4 regions of the Bacillus sp. GW823-FHT06A10 genome follow, and region 1 is predicted to be linked to each of the others. Evidence: riboswitches for the same ligand, from Rfam matches in the RefSeq annotation. Region 1 holds a riboswitch; each other region holds the start of a gene.

What was found. Region 1 has a riboswitch for thiamine pyrophosphate ahead of AC1Q8M_RS24485 (MTH1187 family thiamine-binding protein). Riboswitches for the same ligand answer to the same signal wherever they lie in the genome.
Region 2: it holds a riboswitch for thiamine pyrophosphate, as region 1 does, so the genes downstream of both, tenA (thiaminase II) here and AC1Q8M_RS24485 (MTH1187 family thiamine-binding protein) in region 1, are expected to answer to the same signal.
Region 3: it holds a riboswitch for thiamine pyrophosphate, as region 1 does, so the genes downstream of both, thiT (energy-coupled thiamine transporter ThiT) here and AC1Q8M_RS24485 (MTH1187 family thiamine-binding protein) in region 1, are expected to answer to the same signal.
Region 4: it holds a riboswitch for thiamine pyrophosphate, as region 1 does, so the genes downstream of both, thiC (phosphomethylpyrimidine synthase ThiC) here and AC1Q8M_RS24485 (MTH1187 family thiamine-binding protein) in region 1, are expected to answer to the same signal.

Annotation. Positions count from the first base shown of each region.
Region 1 covers NZ_JBXAHT010000004.1:152,121-156,947, reverse strand. Annotated here, with positions in the region: gene AC1Q8M_RS24500 (ABC transporter ATP-binding protein) at 1-447, opposite strand, end outside; gene AC1Q8M_RS24495 (ABC transporter substrate-binding protein) at 444-1,442, opposite strand; gene AC1Q8M_RS24490 (ABC transporter permease) at 1,439-2,212, opposite strand; gene AC1Q8M_RS24485 (MTH1187 family thiamine-binding protein) at 2,184-2,504, opposite strand; TPP riboswitch at 2,606-2,707, opposite strand; gene AC1Q8M_RS24480 (non-ribosomal peptide synthetase family protein) at 2,760-4,827, opposite strand, start outside.
Region 2 covers NZ_JBXAHT010000001.1:2,687-7,513, reverse strand. Annotated here, with positions in the region: gene AC1Q8M_RS00050 (ABC transporter substrate-binding protein) at 1-811, opposite strand, end outside; gene AC1Q8M_RS00045 (ABC transporter permease) at 808-1,560, opposite strand; gene AC1Q8M_RS00040 (ABC transporter ATP-binding protein) at 1,560-2,309, opposite strand; gene tenA (thiaminase II) at 2,278-2,973, opposite strand; TPP riboswitch at 3,059-3,162, opposite strand; TPP riboswitch at 3,223-3,334, opposite strand; gene AC1Q8M_RS00030 (SH3 domain-containing protein) at 3,604-4,758, shown strand; gene AC1Q8M_RS00025 (hypothetical protein) at 4,764-4,827, shown strand, end outside.
Region 3 covers NZ_JBXAHT010000002.1:64,555-69,381, forward strand. Annotated here, with positions in the region: gene AC1Q8M_RS15060 (response regulator transcription factor) at 1-200, shown strand, start outside; gene AC1Q8M_RS15065 (sensor histidine kinase) at 197-2,050, shown strand; gene thiT (energy-coupled thiamine transporter ThiT) at 2,259-2,927, opposite strand; TPP riboswitch at 3,014-3,115, opposite strand; gene AC1Q8M_RS15075 (FeoA family protein) at 3,310-3,537, shown strand; gene feoB (ferrous iron transport protein B) at 3,534-4,827, shown strand, end outside.
Region 4 covers NZ_JBXAHT010000003.1:313,338-318,164, reverse strand. Annotated here, with positions in the region: gene AC1Q8M_RS22430 (thioredoxin family protein) at 1-481, shown strand, start outside; gene AC1Q8M_RS22425 (transposase) at 681-1,442, opposite strand; gene AC1Q8M_RS22420 (transposase) at 1,461-1,706, opposite strand; partial or broken gene AC1Q8M_RS22415 (transposase) at 1,758-1,919, opposite strand; partial or broken gene AC1Q8M_RS22410 (L-lactate permease) at 1,865-2,169, shown strand; TPP riboswitch at 2,241-2,356, shown strand; gene thiC (phosphomethylpyrimidine synthase ThiC) at 2,469-4,229, shown strand; gene AC1Q8M_RS22400 (arsenic transporter) at 4,485-4,827, opposite strand, start outside.

The DNA.
Region 1 (4,827 bases):
TGGCTTTTCACATAAATATGTGCGCAGAAAACTAATTCTTTGACGCATACCACCAGACAATTCATCTGGATAATGGTCTGCATATTCATCTAGTTCGAACTGCTTTAATGCTTCCATTCCTTCTGTCAGCCTTTGTTTTTTCGGCTTTCCTTCAATTTCTAACGGAAGAACGATATTTTGCAAAGCTGATCGCCACGGTAGTAATAAATCTTGTTGTGGCATATAACTAACAACATCTTGCTCTTGTACTTGCTTATCTTTATACATTACGTTCCCGCTTGTTGGTTTTTCAACATTTGCAATCATGTTTAATAATGTGCTTTTCCCGCAACCACTCGGTCCTACAAAAGAAACAAACTCTCCCTCTTGTATAGAGGCACTAATATTCTCTAATACATTCTTTCCGTCGAAAGATTTCACTATATTTTTTATTTGTAATCCGCTCATTTTTCACTTGGAAGGAATTCATTTGTAAAAGCATCTTTTACATCGATTTTCTTTTTAATAACTTTGTTGTCATATAAGAAATTCATGTAATTCGTCCAAATTTCTTCCTTCTGTACTCCCCATGCTTTCGCATCATCTTGATACTTCGTACTTAACCATTTCTGGCTTTCTTGAACTAAATCTTTATTTACATCTGGAACAGCTTTAATTAGAATATCAGCAGCTTCTTTCGGTTCCTTAATTGCAAAATTATAACCTTCTGTTGTTGCACTCATAAACTTTTTCACAAAGTCTTTATCTTGCTTCGTATGTTTTTCACTCGTAATAATAACAGGACTATAGAAATCAAGCGCTGGATCTAAGTCCTTCACCATAATCGTATTTAACTCTTTTCCTTGGCGCTTCGCTTCAATACCATCCCAACCGTAATAAATCCATTCGAAATCTGCATCACGGCCGATTGATTTAAAGAAATCTGTTTGTCCTAAGATAATTTTTTCAACTTTATTAAAATCAGCTTGATGCTTATCCATAATCGTCTTTAATGTCGCTTCTTCCGCTGGTCCTCCCCAGCCGCCATAACGTTTACCTTCAAAATCTTTTGGTGACGTCATATTATCTTTCTTAAGCGATGCAAACGCTGAAGTGTTGTGCTGAATAATCGCTCCTACAGATACAACAGGAATTCCTTCCACACGAGCTAATGTTACATTTTCTTGTGCGCTTATTGCGAAGTCTGCTTTTCCTGATGCTATCATTTGCTCTGCTGTTACATTGTCACCTGGTTGAATAATTTCTACATCTAATCCTTGCTTTTTGTAATAATCTTTCGTTTGCGCTACATACAAGCCAGTATGATTCGTATTTGGAAACCAATCTAATACTACTTTTACTTTTTGATCTTTACTTGCACTTTCTTCTTTCTTCGCCGGATTACATCCAGCCACACCTACCGCTACTAAGGCAGCTAACATAACTTTCAAACCTTTTTTCATTTTCTGCCGTCCTTTCTATATATCCATGGTGCTGTTATTCTTGCCATAAACTCTACGATAAAATACAGGCATAATGTCACTATAACGATGATTGCTGCAACACCAAATACTCGGGCAGTCAAAAAGGATTTTGTAGCCCTCGTAAGCATAACGCCTAATCCTTCACTTGCACCGAGCCATTCTCCGATAATTGCCCCCATTACGCTATATGTAACTGCAATTTTTAAACCGGAGAAAAAGTATGGAAGCACTGCTGGAAATTTTACTTTCTGGTAAATTTGCCATTTTGTCGCCTTCATTGTTTGTAACAGCTTCAACATGTTTTTATCTACTGTTTGAAAACCTTCTAAAATACTAAGCGCAATTGGGAAGAAACAAACGAGTATTACGACCATTACTTTCGGCAACATCCCATATCCAAACCAAATAATAAATAGCGGTGCAAGTACAACAATTGGAATTGTTTGCGAAATAACGAGCAATGGATTTATTAAAATACGAAATAAAGGTATAACGTCCATAATAATTGCGATGCTCGTCCCCAATAAAATTGCAAAGAATAGTCCAATTATAACTTCCTGCAGTGTTTGCATCGTATTTGGTAATAGTAAATCTTTCATCCCAATTAATTCTTGAACAATGGCAGAAGGCTTTGGTAAAATCCACGGTTCGATTTTAAATAATGAAACCGATCCTTCCCATATCGCAATGAGAAGGATAAGCCAAATAGTTGTAATAAGTTTAGATTGCTTCTGGTTTTGCATATTCATCACGGTACTTCCAAACCTTTTCATCTATCGTTACACCAGTGCTTGGACGATAATGGATTTTAATAGAAGTAATCACTTCTTCTGCTCCAGCATCGACGCAAGCTTGTTGCGCACGTTTAACGACATCAAGAAGTACATCTAATTCTCCTTCCAAAGTTGTTTCCATTGCCCCTACTTCATAACGAACTCCCGATTGTTGCACAACTTCAATTGCTTTATCGACAACAGAATATACATCTTTCGTTTTCGCTTGTGGTACTACTGAAAATGACATTGTAACTTGTTGTGACATAATAAAATCCCCCTTATAAAATTAGATTTCAAAAATAAGAAAAGGCTTTCCTACTGCGTAGGAAAGCCTTGTATGCAAGTTATTATAGAATAACATATGCTACATCACTTTAAGTAACTCCCTACGCTGGCATTATCCAGATCAGGTTGAGGGTCGATGTTTACTTACATCCTCTCAGCCAATTGGCTCCCCGGTCCTTAATTCGTTTTCATTGTAGCATGATTTATTTTATTGAACAAACAAAAGCATGCATAATCATTTCATTATTTTTGGAAAATATCCAACTTTTTCACCATGAGCTAATAACTGCTGTATAAATTCTTTATTGATTGCTGGTACTATCAATTCTTTTTTCTTAATCCATTCATTCGTTCTACGCGTACCCATTACAATTTCAGATTGCTGCGCTCCATCTCCTGCAACTTGAGAAGCAATTAACTCTGCTATTACTTCATTTTCCTTCGCTAATTCAAGTCCGGTATTTACATATTCTGAAAGTGGAACCATTTTAAGATTGTATCCACACTCTCCAATTAACTGTATAAATTGTTCAAACTCAATTTGATGTGGATGACAAATATGTAACGTCTCTCCTACAATTTGCGAATCTTTTAAATACGATACAATTGATTTACTAGCAAAATCAATTGGTGTGAAATCAACTTTCCACTTCACATTTGGTGCTTTCCCAATTAATAGCATTGTTTTAATAAGACGATAAAATGCGTTTCCTTCAATATTTTGTTGGAACGAACCTGTTTCTGAATGACATGCTAAATTACCTGCACGATAAATATTTCCGCGCAAACCATTTTTCATTGCTTCACGAACAATGTTTTCCGCTTGTAGTTTACTATTTGAATATACATTCTCTAAGTCTACACTGTAATTAAAATCACCAGTTTTCATGTATGTATCCCATTGATCTACCGCTAATTCTAACGGGATACCAATTGTAGAAATAAAATGGAATGTAGCACCTTTCTCCGCTAATGCTAGCATACGGCTAGTTCCTTGGACATTTATATTTTCAAATTGTTTTCCATCTCCAAAATGTCTTACATCTGCACCGCAATGAATTATCGTATCCATCTTAGAACTGATGAACATAAATTCTTCTTCGCTCATCCCAAGATACTCTTCCCCCAGATCACCAGCTACGGCCTGTATACGCTGTAACCATTCTTCACATATATCACTAAAGTAGCCTGTTAATGTATCTATAATTCTTTGTTGCACATCTTTGGTTGGTCTTACTAAACAATAAATAGTAGCAGATGTATCTCTCAACAATTCATATAATATGTGTGATCCTAAATAACCAGTAGCTCCTGTTAAAAAGACATTTAAAATCTGGGTTTCTTCTAAAACGTTTGCATACGTAATAGTATCTGGTTCGTGAATCACTTTATATTCACGAAATACTTCTTCTTTCTCTACTTTTACTTCTCGCTCAATTCGAGCTAATCCATATATCGTTCTTTCTTTAAAGAAATCTTGAATTGTTAAATGTGAAAAATCTTCTTTTAACAATGTTAAGACTCGTAATACTTTTAATGAATGTCCACCAATTGTAAAGAAATCATCATGTACTCCAACTTTTGAAATTCCTAATACTTCCGCCCAAGCGCGCGCTATTTGTTTCTCTGCTTTATTACAAGGTGCAACATATTCTTGTAGACGAACCGGTTCATACTTTTCTTCTAGCTGAGCTAACTTCTTAACATCAATCTTTTTATTAGGTGTAAGTGGCAATTCATTAATATAAATTAGTTTAGATGGCACCATATAATCTGGTAATTGCTCTTGTAACTGATAAACTAATTCTGGTATTTCTTTTTTATTTAAAGTTGTATAGAACGCGATTAAATATTGGCTACCTTCCTTACTCTTCTTAGCAAAAACAGCATTTTCTTTTATATTATGATTTTGAGAAATTTTACTTTGGATTTCTCCTAGTTCAATACGATGTCCTCTAATCTTTACTTGATCATCTTTCCGATGTAAAAATTCTATATTTCCATCCTCTAACAACTTAGCAATATCACCTGTTTTATATATATTAACTATAGGATTGAAAGGGTTCTGAATAAAAGCTTCAATTGTTTTATTAGGCTTATTAAAATACCCTTTTGCTAATCCTACTGAATCTATATATAATTCACCAGGTACACCAATTGGACAAAGATTCATATTCTCATCCAAAATCATAACTTGATAATTAGCACATGGTTTACCAATGGGAATACTCGCAACATCCTCATTTAACTGACTAGGTATTTTATAGGTTGTCGTCACTACAGTACATTCTGTCGGTCCGTAT
Region 2 (4,827 bases), on a different contig from region 1:
TTTCTTTTTCTTGATGATTTAATAAAATATTCAATGCTTCATCTGGGTTTTTCTTCATGAAATCATAGCCTTTTTTCGTACCACGTAAGAAAGCTTGCAACGCTTCTTTATCTTTTTTCAACGTTTTATCACCTGTTACAAACACAAGTTCATGATAGTTCGGTACTCCGTAATCAGCTGGATTAAAGTAAGCTGGTTCATGGCCTTCATGACGCATAACCGGTACTTCATGATTAATGTATGCCCCTGTTACCGCATCCACTTTTTTCGTAATTAAGGCTGGTACTAAATCAAATCCAACATCAACTACTTTCACTGTATCAGGATTACCACCAGCTTCTTTTACCATCGTTTTTAAATACATCTCACTTAAAGGTGTTCCAGAATATCCTACTGTTTTTCCTTCTAAATCTTTCGGTGATTGAATACCCGCTGATTTCAGCGATACGACATGATTTAATGGTGAACGTACGACAGCCCCAATTGATTTCACTGGAATTTGCTCATTTGCTCTTGCCATAACAACATCTGGCTGATAATACAAGCCAACTGTCACCTTCCCTGCTGCTGCCAATGTTAATGGATCAGTCGGATTAGAAGGGAATTTAATATTTACCTTTACACCTTCTTCTTTAAAGTATCCTTTTTCAATTGCTGCATAAATAAAGCTATGTACCGCATTTGGATACCAATCTAACATGACTGTTATTTCTTTCTCTTTTTTACTTTTTTCTGATGCTGAATTACTCGAACATCCTGTAATCATTGCAATTAATAATGTAAACACAAAGATGCGCTTTAAAAATTTCATGAATGCTTCCTCCAACTAATGAATTTCTTTTCTAATATGGAAATAAGTACGACGAAGAAAATAGCTAATAATGATAACAATACAATGGGTGCAAATACGCCAGCTCCATCTAACTGCGTCATCATTCTCTTACTGAAATATCCAAGTCCAGCTTGTGCACCGAGCCATTCTCCAATTGCTGCTCCGATAACACTAAGCGGAACTGCAATTTTTAAAGCTGAGAAAAAATAAGGAAGAGCAGACGGCAACTTTAATTTAAGAAAAATATCTCTTTTCGTTGCTCCATATGTAACTAAGAGCTCCTCCCATTCTTTTTTTGTACTACGCAGTCCATCATACGTATTGACCGCAATCGGGAAAAACGTAATTAAAACTGTGACAACAACCTTACTCCAAATTGTGTATCCAAACCATAAAACAAATAGCGGAGCAAGCGCAGTAATCGGAATCGTTTGTGAAGCAACTAATAATGGATAAAATGCTCTTTCCATCCATGTACTCGCATTCATTAACATCGCTAGCCCTACACCTAATACGATAGAAATAACAACACCTATTAAAACGACGTATAACGTTGCAGGTAAATGAACCGTAAATAATATGTCTTTTAGTTTCCATATCTTCATTACAATCGCAGACGGTGACGGTAAAATGTACATCTCATCTACAATTCTTGCTCCTATTTCCCACACAGCTAGTAAAATACTAGAAAGTGTAATAGCAGGAACTAATTCTTTCAATCGGTTCATCACACAAGTACCTGCCTTTGTAACATACTAAGAAGCTCATCTTTCAGCGCTAATACTTCCGGTTTATATAAATCTTTTCGTGTTCTGTTATGATCAAGTGGTACAATCCGCTCAGTCAAAGTCGTTATCGGCTGCTGTTCCACTACTAAAACTCGGTTCGAAAGAAATAACGCTTCTTCAACATCATGAGTAATGAATAAAATTGTTTTTTCCCACTCTTGCCATTGTTCAAACAGCCATTCTTGCAAAGAGGCCTTCGTTAAAGCATCTAACGCGCTAAACGGTTCATCTAATAACAATATCTCCCCGCCCGTTAACAAAGTTCGGATAAAAGATACGCGTTGCCTCATACCACCAGATAAATCTTTCGGATGTTTTGTCTCATATCCTTGTAAACCAAATTTATATAACAGTTCCTTTGCCTTTACTTGTGCTTCTTTCTTCTGTACACCTTGGCACTCTAGCGGCAGAGCAGCATTCTCAATAATTGTTCTCCACGGCAAAAGCATATCTTTTTGCGGCATATATCCTACAGGATGGTGCTTTGTTTCTGTCAGTTCTATCTTTCCAATACTTACCTTCTCTAGGCCTGTAATAAGGCGAAATAAAGTACTTTTCCCACATCCACTCGGTCCGATAATACTGACAAACTCTTTCTCATGTATAGAAGCATTTAATTCATGGATGATTGGTTTCTCATCGTAATGAAAAGAAACATTATGAAACTGTAGTATGTTCTTGCTCCTCAAATCCCCACATCTCCTTACGATAGGACATATCCCAGAATAAATATTCAAATCGACTGGAATATAAGAAAATCTCCTCTAATCTATCTAGTTCTTTCTCAGACTTTCCAACTGCCATTTCATTTAATAAATCTATTAACCAAATACAAAGATTACCGTATTCTTCCGAACTATATCCTTGAATCCACTCACCAAAAAACTCATGATCTCTTGCTCCAGGAATATCATTTAAACGCTTTCCAATTTCCCAGTAGCTCCACATACATGGAAGAAGCGCTGCTATTAATTCTGCAAGTGTGCCATTTTGAGATACAGACATCATGTAATTTGTATAAGCTAAATTTTTAGCAGATGGTTTCGCAGACTCTATATCCTCTATAGAAATTCCAAGTCTTTTTGCATATTGTTTATGGATTGTCATTTCGCCATTTAATATCCCATCAATTTGTTCAGCGAACTTTCCCATTACTTGTGGATTCGTTGCTTTTACAACACCAATCGCATATAACTTTGCATAATCTAGCAGATATAAATAATCTTGAATAATATAATACTGGAATTTATCTTTTTCTAACGTGCCATCTCCCATACCCACTACAAACGGATGATTATGACTCATCTCCCAAACCGGTTGCACAGTTTCTAATAATCTATCACAAAATTTCATTTCTCTATCCCCTTTCAATATATGTATCTAAATAAAAAACCACTTCTATATATAAGAAGTGGTTACAGCAAATAAAATTATACATTTATTCGATGTTCCACTTCCCTTCGCTAGTATTACCTAGATCAGGTGTTATAAGGGTTAAGGATTATTCCTCTCTCAGCAAATCAAGCACCCCTAGTGGTTTCAATATGAAATTTTCAAATAAAAAAGCCCCGTTTCTATACGCAAAGAAACGGGGACTCATTGTTAGTGTCCGAATTGCTTCCCTACGCTAGCATAATCTAGATCAGGTAATAAAAAGGATCAAAGGCTTACGGCCTACTCTCAGCTGGCAACACCAGCTCTCCTAGCAAACTATAAAATTATCACTGTCAGTATAACACCCTAATAAGACATCATCAACTGTTTTAATTTTCTTAATTATCAACAAAATATTGAAGTTATACAATACATACATTCTATTTTAGAAAATAAAACCCAAATTAATTGTATAAAAAGGAATCATTATCCTCAAAAAATTTATTTTTATATTGATTTCATATTACATTTATGTGAATACACCCACTATATTATATCTTTATACTATAATAAAATTAAAACTATACAACTAGAGGAGGTCTCTATTCCATGAATATGAAAGCTACGGCTTTAACAGCAACTACTGTAGCGATTGCTTCTTTACTTCCTTCTATGGGTGAAACAAATGTACAAAAAGCAAACGCTGAACAATTATCTAATGTTAAAACTGGGTATGTCAAAGTCGATCAAGTAGCATTACATACAGAAGATAACGTAAAAAGCACATCAATTGATACAATTCGCTTTAATACAAAAGTGAACATCCTTGAAACAACTAATGGTTGGTATAAAGTATCTGTTCATAATAAAGTAGGTTATGTACAAAAAGATGCTATTTTACTAAAAAACAAACTTCAATCTAATGATCAATACATCGTCAATGCTAATGCATTAAACGTTCGCTCTGAACCTAATTTAGAATCTTCCATTTTAGATGTATTACCAAATGGCAAGTTTATTACCGTTCAAGAAGATCAAGGCGAATGGTATAAAATATCACATAATGGCCAAACGGGTTACGTACAAAAAGCATTCATCTCTAATGGTTCACAACCCTTAGTAAAAGGAATCACCGTTCAAAATAATACAAAATATACTGTTGCAACACCTAATCTGAATGTACGTAGCAACACTAGTACAAGTAGCGCTCTACTCGGTTCATTACAAAACGGTACACAAGTACAAGTAGTAGAAACTGTAGGAACTTGGTATAAAATTCGTTTTGGCACAGGATACGGATATGTAGCAAAACACTATGTAGTACAAAATCAACCACAGGCTAAAACAGATCAGCCTTCATCTATTCCAGCTGCTTTCAAATTCCCTGCTCAAGGAAGAATTAGCTCAACCTTTGATATACGCTGGGAACAAATGCATTATGGTATAGATATTGCTGCTCCAGGGAACGTCTCTATCCAAGCTGCTGCTGCAGGTAAAGTTGTGAAATCTTATTATTCAGCTAGCTATGGCAATGTTGTGTTCATTGCGCATCAAATCAATGGGAAATTATATACAACTGTTTATGCTCATATGAAGGATCGTACTGTACAAACTGGTGATCAAGTACAAGCTGGACAATTAGTAGGTCATATGGGCAACACAGGTCATTCATACGGGCAACATCTTCATTTTGAATTACATAATGGAGAATGGAATTTTGAAAAAACAAATGCAGTAAATCCACTGCCATATTTAGTTAGGTAAATTGTATGCCACGCAATATACCTCTTATAATTGAATACGCAGCCTTTTTAGGTTTAATCTGTTGTTTAA
Region 3 (4,827 bases), on a different contig from region 1:
TATTAGCGTATTTCATGAAAAATCAAGGAATCGTTTTAACGCGAGAGCAACTCATTTCAAGAATTTGGGGATATGAATTTGCTGGCGATGATCGAACGGTGAATAGCCATATTCGTAATTTAAGAAATAAATTAGGAGAGAAAGCAAAGTACATTACAACTGTAGTACGAACTGGTTATAAATTTGAGGGGAATATATGAGAAAAGGAATTGTACTAAAATTATTTACTCTTACAACAGCATTATGTATGTTGATTTTAGCGACGATATTTATTGGACAAACGATATTTTTCAAACAATATTATGCGAATCGAAAAGTGGAAGATATTAAAGTAAATTTAAATTCCTTTGAGAAGAATTATTTAAACTACACAGGAAACGTAGAAGGAATTCAGAAACTTGAGCAAGACTTTTTAAGAGAAAATAATACGTGGATTACGACATTAGATAAGAACGGGAATTTAAAACATGCAGATGATTTTTATTTTGAAGTAACGATAGATCGTAGGCAACAAAAGAGCTTTGGACAACAAATATTCAAAATTCCCTTAGGTAATCTCGTCAATATAGAGGAGATTGATAATAAATTATCAGAGCATTTTTTAGGGCAAGAAATTTATTTTTCTGGAGTGAGAAAAGAAGATAGTTTTATTCCATTCTCTTTTTCTTTATCTAAACAGAATTTAAGCGGATCTAATAAACCGCTAGAAAAAGCATTTAATGAGAAAATGAGAAAATTATATGAGGAAAAAAAGAAAGCAACCGGGGAACAAGTTGTTAAGGAGAAGAGGCCAGCCGTTCAGGAGCAAGCTGCCCCAGAACCAGATGTTTACATAGGAGGGCGTGTTACGAAAGTACAGTTTCCAGATGTAAAAGGCCCCGTAAATCCAATTTATAAAAATACTTTATTTTTGGATAGTATAAAAGAATTTCAAACGGATGTATTACTAAAAGAGAGTAATCAAATAGAGTATTCAACAAAGACAATGGACTATGAAAAGAATGATATAAAATATAAATTATTAATGAAACCAATAAAAGAAAAAGATGGATCAGTAACATATATTTATGCGATGGCTTCTTTACAGCCCGTAGATGAAGCTGTACAAATGGTGCAAGATTATTACATCTATATCATTGCATTTGTAGTCGTTCTTATTTTTTTAGCTTCGTTTTATTATTCAAAACAAATTGCAAAACCATTATTAAAAATAAATGATACGACGAAGAAAATAGCACAATTAGATTTTACAGAAAAAATACCGATTACTTCAAAAGATGAAATTGGAGATTTATCGAAAAATATTAATGTGCTATCAAATAAACTCCATTCGCATATTGGGCAGTTAGAAGAAGATATTGAAAAGGAAAGAAAGTTAGAAAAGACGCGAAAAGAATTCATTTCTGGTGTTTCACATGAATTAAAAACACCGCTAAGTATTATGAAAAGCTGTATTTCTATTTTAAAAGACGGGGTAGCTGAACATAAAAAAGAGTATTATTTTCAGGCGATGGAGAGAGAAGTAGACAAAATGGATACGTTAATTTTGGATATGCTTGAGTTAGCTAAATTTGAATCTGGTACATATAAAATGAAAAAGGATTCGTTTTATATTGATACAGTAATTGAAGACATATGTGAACATCTATCTGTGGAAATAGAGAAAAAAGAGCTTTGTGTTCATAAAAATATATGTTCATTTGAAGTGATTGCAAATCAAGGCCGGATTGAACAAGTCATCGTGAATTTCATTACGAATGCCATACGTTATACACCAAATAAAGAAGATATTATTATTTCTACAATAGATGAGAAGGATCGTATAAAAGTGTGCATTGAAAATAAAGGTACTCACATTGAAGAAGAACAATTAGATAAAATTTGGGATCGTTTTTATCGAGTGGATACAGCTCGTCAGCGTTCACAAGGTGGGACGGGGCTTGGGCTTGCCATTTCTAAAAATATTTTAGAATTACACGATGCTGAATATGGAGTGAAAAATACAGAAGACGGTGTATTATTTTACTTTTACTTACCGAAAAAAGCGTAGATAATGCATGCTACGCTTTTTTTAATTTATTTTCATATTATCTTTACCTAATCTTTATTTTTAAGCGATATAATCTGGTTAGAAAATGAGGTTATGTAAGGAGTCGATGAACCGTGCATAGCAATTGGCTAAGTATAATGGTATTTATTTTCTTTTGCGCATTTATTGTATTTTTAATTAATATTACGATATGAAAAAAGAGCGCTCATTAAGCGCCCTTTTTTTGTGTATTCATTTGATAAGCACTGATGCTTTTGAATAAGCGTGGGGAAGTGAGGAATAAAAATATAAGTAAAACTGTACATAAAATAAAAGAACCAAGCATTGTACTTCCATTTACGATTAATGAATATAACACAGCTGATTGACCTTTCGGCGCATATTGTCCCCAGAAAATAATACCGGCAATAAAGTGACAGAAATAGCGAGCAAAGCTACCGACAAATGTAGCAAGGATAATGTAAACAAGGATTTTCTTACCATGGTTTTGTTTTGCTGAAGGTTGTTCATTGCGACTACCTAAACTTGAATGTTCTTCACTATTTTCATTAGACGTTAAAAGTGCTTTTTGAATTGGACGATAGAATAAGCCAGCAAATCCGATAAAAGCAAAGGCAATGAAGTACTCAATGAATGCTTGAACAGGTGTTAAAATGTAAGCATCCCCCACGACTATTTGTAATAGTCCCCAAACTAAACCACCTAAGAAAGCTGATTTAAAGCCCCAGCGGTAAGCAATAATAAAAATAGGAATCATAGCGAATGAGATAGAACCGCCTGTTGGAAGTTTAAGTGATAATGGTAAAATATCGATAATCATGGCGAAGGCTGCAAGAATAGCAGATTCGATCATCGCTTGTAAATTAGTGTTACGCATGTTGTCTCCCCCTAAATCCAAGTTGTACAAAAAAGAATAGATATCATAGGAGGATACGAAATACGTAAATAAAAATGAGGTATGTATTTCGGACGTTTGCACAATCCCTGCGTTAGCATTAACTAACAGGTTCGAAGGGTCGGAACGAAGTGTTCCCTCTCAGCGGCATGGCTCCCCCAGTGATAACGAGATTCTTTATTTGCTATTGTTTATTGTAAGCGAAATGGATGAGAATGGCAAACAAATGCTGTATGACAATAATTGAAATAGAATTGTAGCGAAATGTTAATAAATATGAAGCAAAAGGGTATAGTACAAGAGAAATTGGGTGTGGTATAATTTTTTTGAAAATAATTATCATTCTCTTCTGAGGGGGAAGGTTATGAGCTTAGTAGATATTAAAATTGGAGAGAAAGTGTTAGTAAAAAGTATTCAGTCTTTAGATCAGCTATTAAAGCGTAGACTAGCTGCTTTCGGTCTTGCGGAAGGAAGCGAACTTCGCTTGAAACAGAAGGCGATGTTCAAAGGTCCTTGTACATTGGAGTGTCGTGGACAGTTAATTAGTATTCGTCATTGTGACGCGAAAATGATAAAGGTGGAATTAGCGTGAATAAGGTAGCTTTGCTAGGGAATCCGAATACAGGGAAGACATCATTATTTAATGCACTTACTGGTTCTTATGAATACGTAGGAAACTGGAGCGGTGTAACAGTAGAAAAAAAGGTTGGTAAATTAAAAGATAGACAAGGAACATTAATTGATTTACCAGGTGTGTATGATTTAAATCCAGTTTCACGTGATGAAGGTGTTGTAACAAACTTTCTATTAACAGAAGAATTTAATCATATGTTAAATATCGTAGATTCTTCGCAGTTTGAGAGAAATATGCATTTAACGTTGCAATTACTTGAATTTGGTAAGCCGGTCTCAATTGGTTTAAATATGGTTGATGTGGCGAAGCAAAGAGGAATTGTCATTGATGTAAAACGATTATCAGAACTATTAGGTGTAACAGTCGTTCCTGTCGTTGCAAGAAGTGGAAAAGGTTGTGAAGAACTACTTGCGACTCTTAAAGAAAATGACAAAAAGGAGAAAAAGCCATTCCTTATTTCATATGGTGTACAAATGGATGAAGGAATTGGAGAAGTAATTGCTCTTTTAGAGACAGCGAATTATGAGCATCCGAGATGGTTAGCACTTCAATTTTTAAGCAATAACGAAGTAGTAGAAAAAGAAATGAAAGCATTACCAATTTATAAGGAACTCATAGCCATTCGATCTCGCTTAGAAGGAAAACTTGATTGTACGTTAGAAGAGCACATTTACAAAACTCGTGAAGCGTATATTGAAAAGTTAAAAACAAATGTTATGAAGCATGAGAAAGAAGGAAAAATTCCTTTTTCAGAAAAAATTGATAGATTAATTACACATAAAATTTTAGGACTTCCAATCTTTTTAGCAGTTATGTTTTTTATTTTTCAGGTTACGTTTACGTGGATTGGTACACCTTTATCGGATATGTTAGATGAGTTTTTTGGTGGTCAGCTTACGGATTGGGTGACGGCTGGACTTACAAGTATTGGAGCTTCTGATTTTATTCAAGCACTCGTTACAGAAGGTATTATTGCCGGTGTTGGTGCTGTATTAGTATTCGTACCACAAATCTTTGCACTATTCTTTTTCATTTCATTATTAGAAGACTCAGGATATATGGCGCGAATTGCAGTTGTTATGGATAGAATTATGGAGTTCTTTGGCTTAAACGGTAAAGCTTTTATTCCGATGATTATTGGTTTTGGATGTAACGTTCCAGGTATTATGGCAGCGAGAACCATTGAACAGGAGAAAGAACGTTTACTTACCATTTTAGTAACACCGTTTATGTCTTGTTCAGCACGAT
Region 4 (4,827 bases), on a different contig from region 1:
GCTAAGTATTTTTTTTCTTTATAGAGAAAATACAGTGTTAAAAAGAAATAATTCTACTTTGGAAATAGAAAAACAAATTGTTATTGATAATACAGGAAGTTATGATTATCTCAATTCAATTACAGTAGATTCATTTGAAAAAAGAATTAAAAATGGGGATGATATTTTTGTTTATATCGGAAATAGTCAGTGTTCCGATTGTTCTTTTTTCTCAAAAATATTAGAGAAGGAAGTTAAAACTTTTCCTCTTAAAGACTCACTTTATTTAGTAAATATAAGTAATATACATCAAGATAAAAATAGGTGGTTAGCGTTCAAAAAAAAATACGGTTTTGATCAAACGCCAGCATTTTTATTATTTCAACAAGGTAAAGTAAAAAGCATGATTCAGTGGGATGAAAAAAATGGCTTGAGTGAAGAAATTTTTCATAATTGGTTAGAAGAGAATGAAACATTTATTAGGAAACTTGAAATGAAATGATTTGTCACGTTTAGAATTCCAAAAAAATCACCTTCGCAAGATTTTTCAAAATTAGATTATAGAAGAAAAGTTCATAAATGACTATAATAAAGTATGTTAACGAACGAAATGAAATAGCAAAATGCAGCAGAGACAAAGGCTCTTTGTCAAACGGGACTGATGAATGTATTTGGCAAGTAAAAAATGGTTCTTCCCGGAGTTAGTTGAAAAGTCTTATTCTCTCCAAAAGTAGAATCTTTGTCCGCAATGTGGAGAATTGGCATCGACCATACATGATTCTTTTAATAAGCTTTAACTTGTTTATGCTCCCTTCGGCAAGACCATTATTATTCTCATAAGTTACCGCATTTCTGACAGCTTCAATATCCCGGGCTAATCCATTCGTAAAGCTCTTAAACTCTTGTATATTAGTATTCTTAATTTTCTCGATACAATGGTCGAGATTCTCAACACTCTTTGTGGTGAAGATGTTTTTAAACTCACATGTTAAGTCATAAACTATTTTTACAATAGGGTGTTCTTCACAAACACGTTCAAATTGCTCTTGTGTAATAGCTTCTACCTTTTCCAGTGGCTTGTAAAGAAGTTTTAAGATATTTGAACGTTTTATGGTTTCGGTTAGAGTATGTGATTCACTAAAGGTTTGAGCGCGCTCTCTCTTCCTCTGCTTTAATTCATGTACATATTTTCGCAAGTTAGATGATGAGCCGTTATAACCCTTTTCCTGGATTATTTTTTCTATTTTCGAACTCATTAGCCCTCGCTCGAATAAATCTTTAATCTCCTCTTTGTAAGGATCCAATTTACTACTCCGTTTTTTTCCATAAGAAGCATGTACCGGCGTGAAGTCTTCATCGAAATACCGCTTTATCGTTCTACGATCAAAGCCCGTTCTACGGGATATTTCCTTATTACTAAGCCCAAGCTTCTTTAACTCTCGTACTTCATTTATATCGTTCATTTTCCTTTGTACCTTTTCTTAGTGAATAATCGTTGCTTGCTTTTTAAATTTTTTCTGCTTTTCCTCTTCTGATAGACGTATTAATTTGTCATATGTCCGAACGTCCATATTTAGCTGGCTACATATCCAGCTTTTACTGTTCCCATCAGCTTTATATTGAAGTGCACGTTCGTACTTTTCCTTAATAGTTAGTTTACGATTGATATTGCTTTGCGGGATATTATCTTGTTGCGTACAAGTTTCCTCACATTTTGATTCATCCACAGGGATTTTTACGGAGTTCTTTAGTTCCTTCTTTAATACATCAGACGCATAATCTGTTAGATTTTTTAAAATGTGGAAGCAATCGCTTACTTGTACAGCTTCTGGGTGTGCTTCGGTTATTGCGTTATGATATGTGATAGAACCATCTCTTGCTACAATTTCCAGGATGGATCGGTGTATTCTTAACAGGATCTGATACGTCAGAGAATGCACTGTTCTCGAATTTACAAGCGATTACAGCGCAGCAAGTCGGTGTATCTGAAGTACTTCTCGTTGCAGCAAATACAACGGGCGGTGTAACAGGAAAAATGATTTCTCCGCAATCGATTGTGCAGCAGTTGGGCTTGCTGGAAAGGAATTAGATTTATTCCCCTTTACAGTGAAGCATAGTTTATTCTTCGTAATAATTGTGGGAATTATGACCTATGTTCAGGCTTATTATTTAACTTGGATGATTCCATAAGTAACAAAAGAAATAAACTTTGCATTTTTCAGATTATCGTGTATGATGAGAAAGTATTGAAAATTAAATCAGTGATAAACTAGGGGTGCCTAACGTATGCGTAGGCTGAGAGAGAAGCGCGTGAACTTCTTAACCCTTTGGACCTGATCTGGCTCGTACCAGCGTAGGGAAGTTAACGGCTTTACATAATGATGTCTTTATGAGCCAGGTCCTTATTCTTTTATGGACCTGGCTCTTTTTATTTTGGCATACGCTGGCCATATCTCGTCCTTGTCACGTACAGGGGGGCAAAAAAGGTTATGAAACAATCTGTTTCATCTGAGCAAATTGAATTGAAATCGAGTTTACCAGGAAGTAAGAAAGTATATGTGGATGGGCCACGCGCGGGTATGAAAGTGCCGATGCGCGAGATTGAACAAAGTGAAACGAACGGCATTCCGAATCCGCCAATTCGTGTATATGATACGAGCGGTCCTTATACAGATCCTGCGTATAAAGTGGAGCTGGAAAAGGGGTTGCAGGCGCCGCGCCATTCTTGGATCCTGGAGCGCGGAGATGTAGAAGCATACGAAGGGCGTGAAGTGAAACCAGAGGATGACGGTGTGAAGGTGGCTTCGAAACATACACCTGTCTTTCCACAAATGGATCGTCAGCCGCTTAGAGCGAAGCAAGGGGCAAACGTTACGCAAATGCATTATGCACGCAATGGCATCATTACGTCTGAGATGGAATATGTTGCGATCCGTGAAGGAGTAGAGCCTGAGTTTGTTCGTAAGGAAATCGCGGAAGGTCGAGCTATTTTACCAGCAAATATTAACCATCCGGAAGCAGAACCGATGATTATTGGACGTAACTTCCATGTGAAGGTCAATGCAAATATAGGAAACTCTGCTGTATCTTCTTCTATCGCAGAAGAAGTAGAGAAGATGACGTGGGCAACGCGCTGGGGTGCAGATACGATTATGGATCTATCTACAGGTAAAAATATTCATACGACACGTGAATGGATTATTCGTAACGCGCCTGTACCAGTTGGAACTGTACCGATCTATCAAGCGCTGGAGAAAGTAAATGGAATTGCAGAAGATTTAACGTGGGAAGTGTATCGTGATACGTTAATTGAGCAAGCGGAGCAAGGCGTTGATTACTTTACAATTCACGCGGGCGTATTACTTCGCTACATTCCGATTACTGCAAAGCGTACGACAGGTATCGTTTCACGCGGTGGTTCGATTATGGCACAGTGGTGTTTATTCCATCATAAAGAAAACTTCTTGTATACTCATTTTGAAGAAATTTGTGAAATTATGAAGCAGTACGACGTTTCGTTCTCTCTTGGAGATGGATTACGTCCAGGTTCGATTGCAGATGCAAATGACGAAGCGCAATTCTCTGAACTTGAAACACTTGGTGAATTAACGAAGATTGCTTGGAAACATGATGTGCAAGTGATGATCGAAGGACCTGGACACGTACCGATGCACTTAATTAAAGAGAATATGGAGAAAGAACTTGATATTTGTCAGGGTGCGCCGTTTTACACACTTGGGCCATTAACGACAGATATTGCACCAGGTTATGACCATATTACATCCGCAATTGGAGCTGCGATGATTGGCTGGTTTGGAACGGCAATGCTTTGCTATGTAACGCCGAAAGAACATTTAGGTTTACCGAATAAAGATGATGTACGCACCGGTGTTATTACGTACAAAATTGCAGCGCATGCGGCTGATCTTGCAAAAGGACATAAAACGGCTCATCAGCGTGATGATGCACTTTCAAAAGCACGTTTCGAATTTCGTTGGCGCGATCAATTTAATTTATCTTTAGATCCTGAACGTGCGATGGAATATCACGATGAAACGTTGCCTGCAGAAGGGGCAAAGACAGCTCACTTCTGTTCAATGTGTGGACCGAAGTTTTGTAGTATGAGAATTTCACATGATATCCGTGAATATGCAAAAGAAAATGATTTAGAAACGACAGAAGCAATTGAAAAAGGAATGAAAGAGAAGGCAGAAGAATTTAAAGAAGCTGGTAGTCATTTATATCAATAACACATTACACCTCTTTACTTGATTGATCACACTGTGGTACCTAACTTTATTATAGAAGAAGCCCCATTTGCTAAGACGGTAGCAAATGGGGCTTCTGTTGTTTATCCCGCTATTTGTGGGCAGTAAGACCCCCACCTCAAAATTCAGCGGAAGCAAAGAAGTTAGGTCGGGGTCGGGCTGCCCGTAAATGCCCGATTGGTTAAGGCTAATAATCAGTGGGGGATGAACAAAACCCCCACTGATTAAAGTTTCACTTTATAAGGCGAAGAAGAGATGTACCCAGTAGAATAAGAGGAATAGTGTGACCACTGTTGTGAGCGGGATAACGATAAGGGATACACTTAAATAGTCTTTCCATTTTACTTTAATTTTGTTTTGTTTCAGAATATACATCCAAATGAGTGAAGCTAGTGTACCGATTGGTAGTAATAGTGAACCGATGTCACTACCAATGATGTTTGCAAGATAGATTGTTTTTAATGTGACTGGATCTAGTCCCATTTCTGTTAATGTAATTGTACCAATCATAAGGGCAGGATGGTTATTGAAGACGTTAGAGAGGATGGATACAAGTCCGCCCATTGCAAAGCTAGCATAG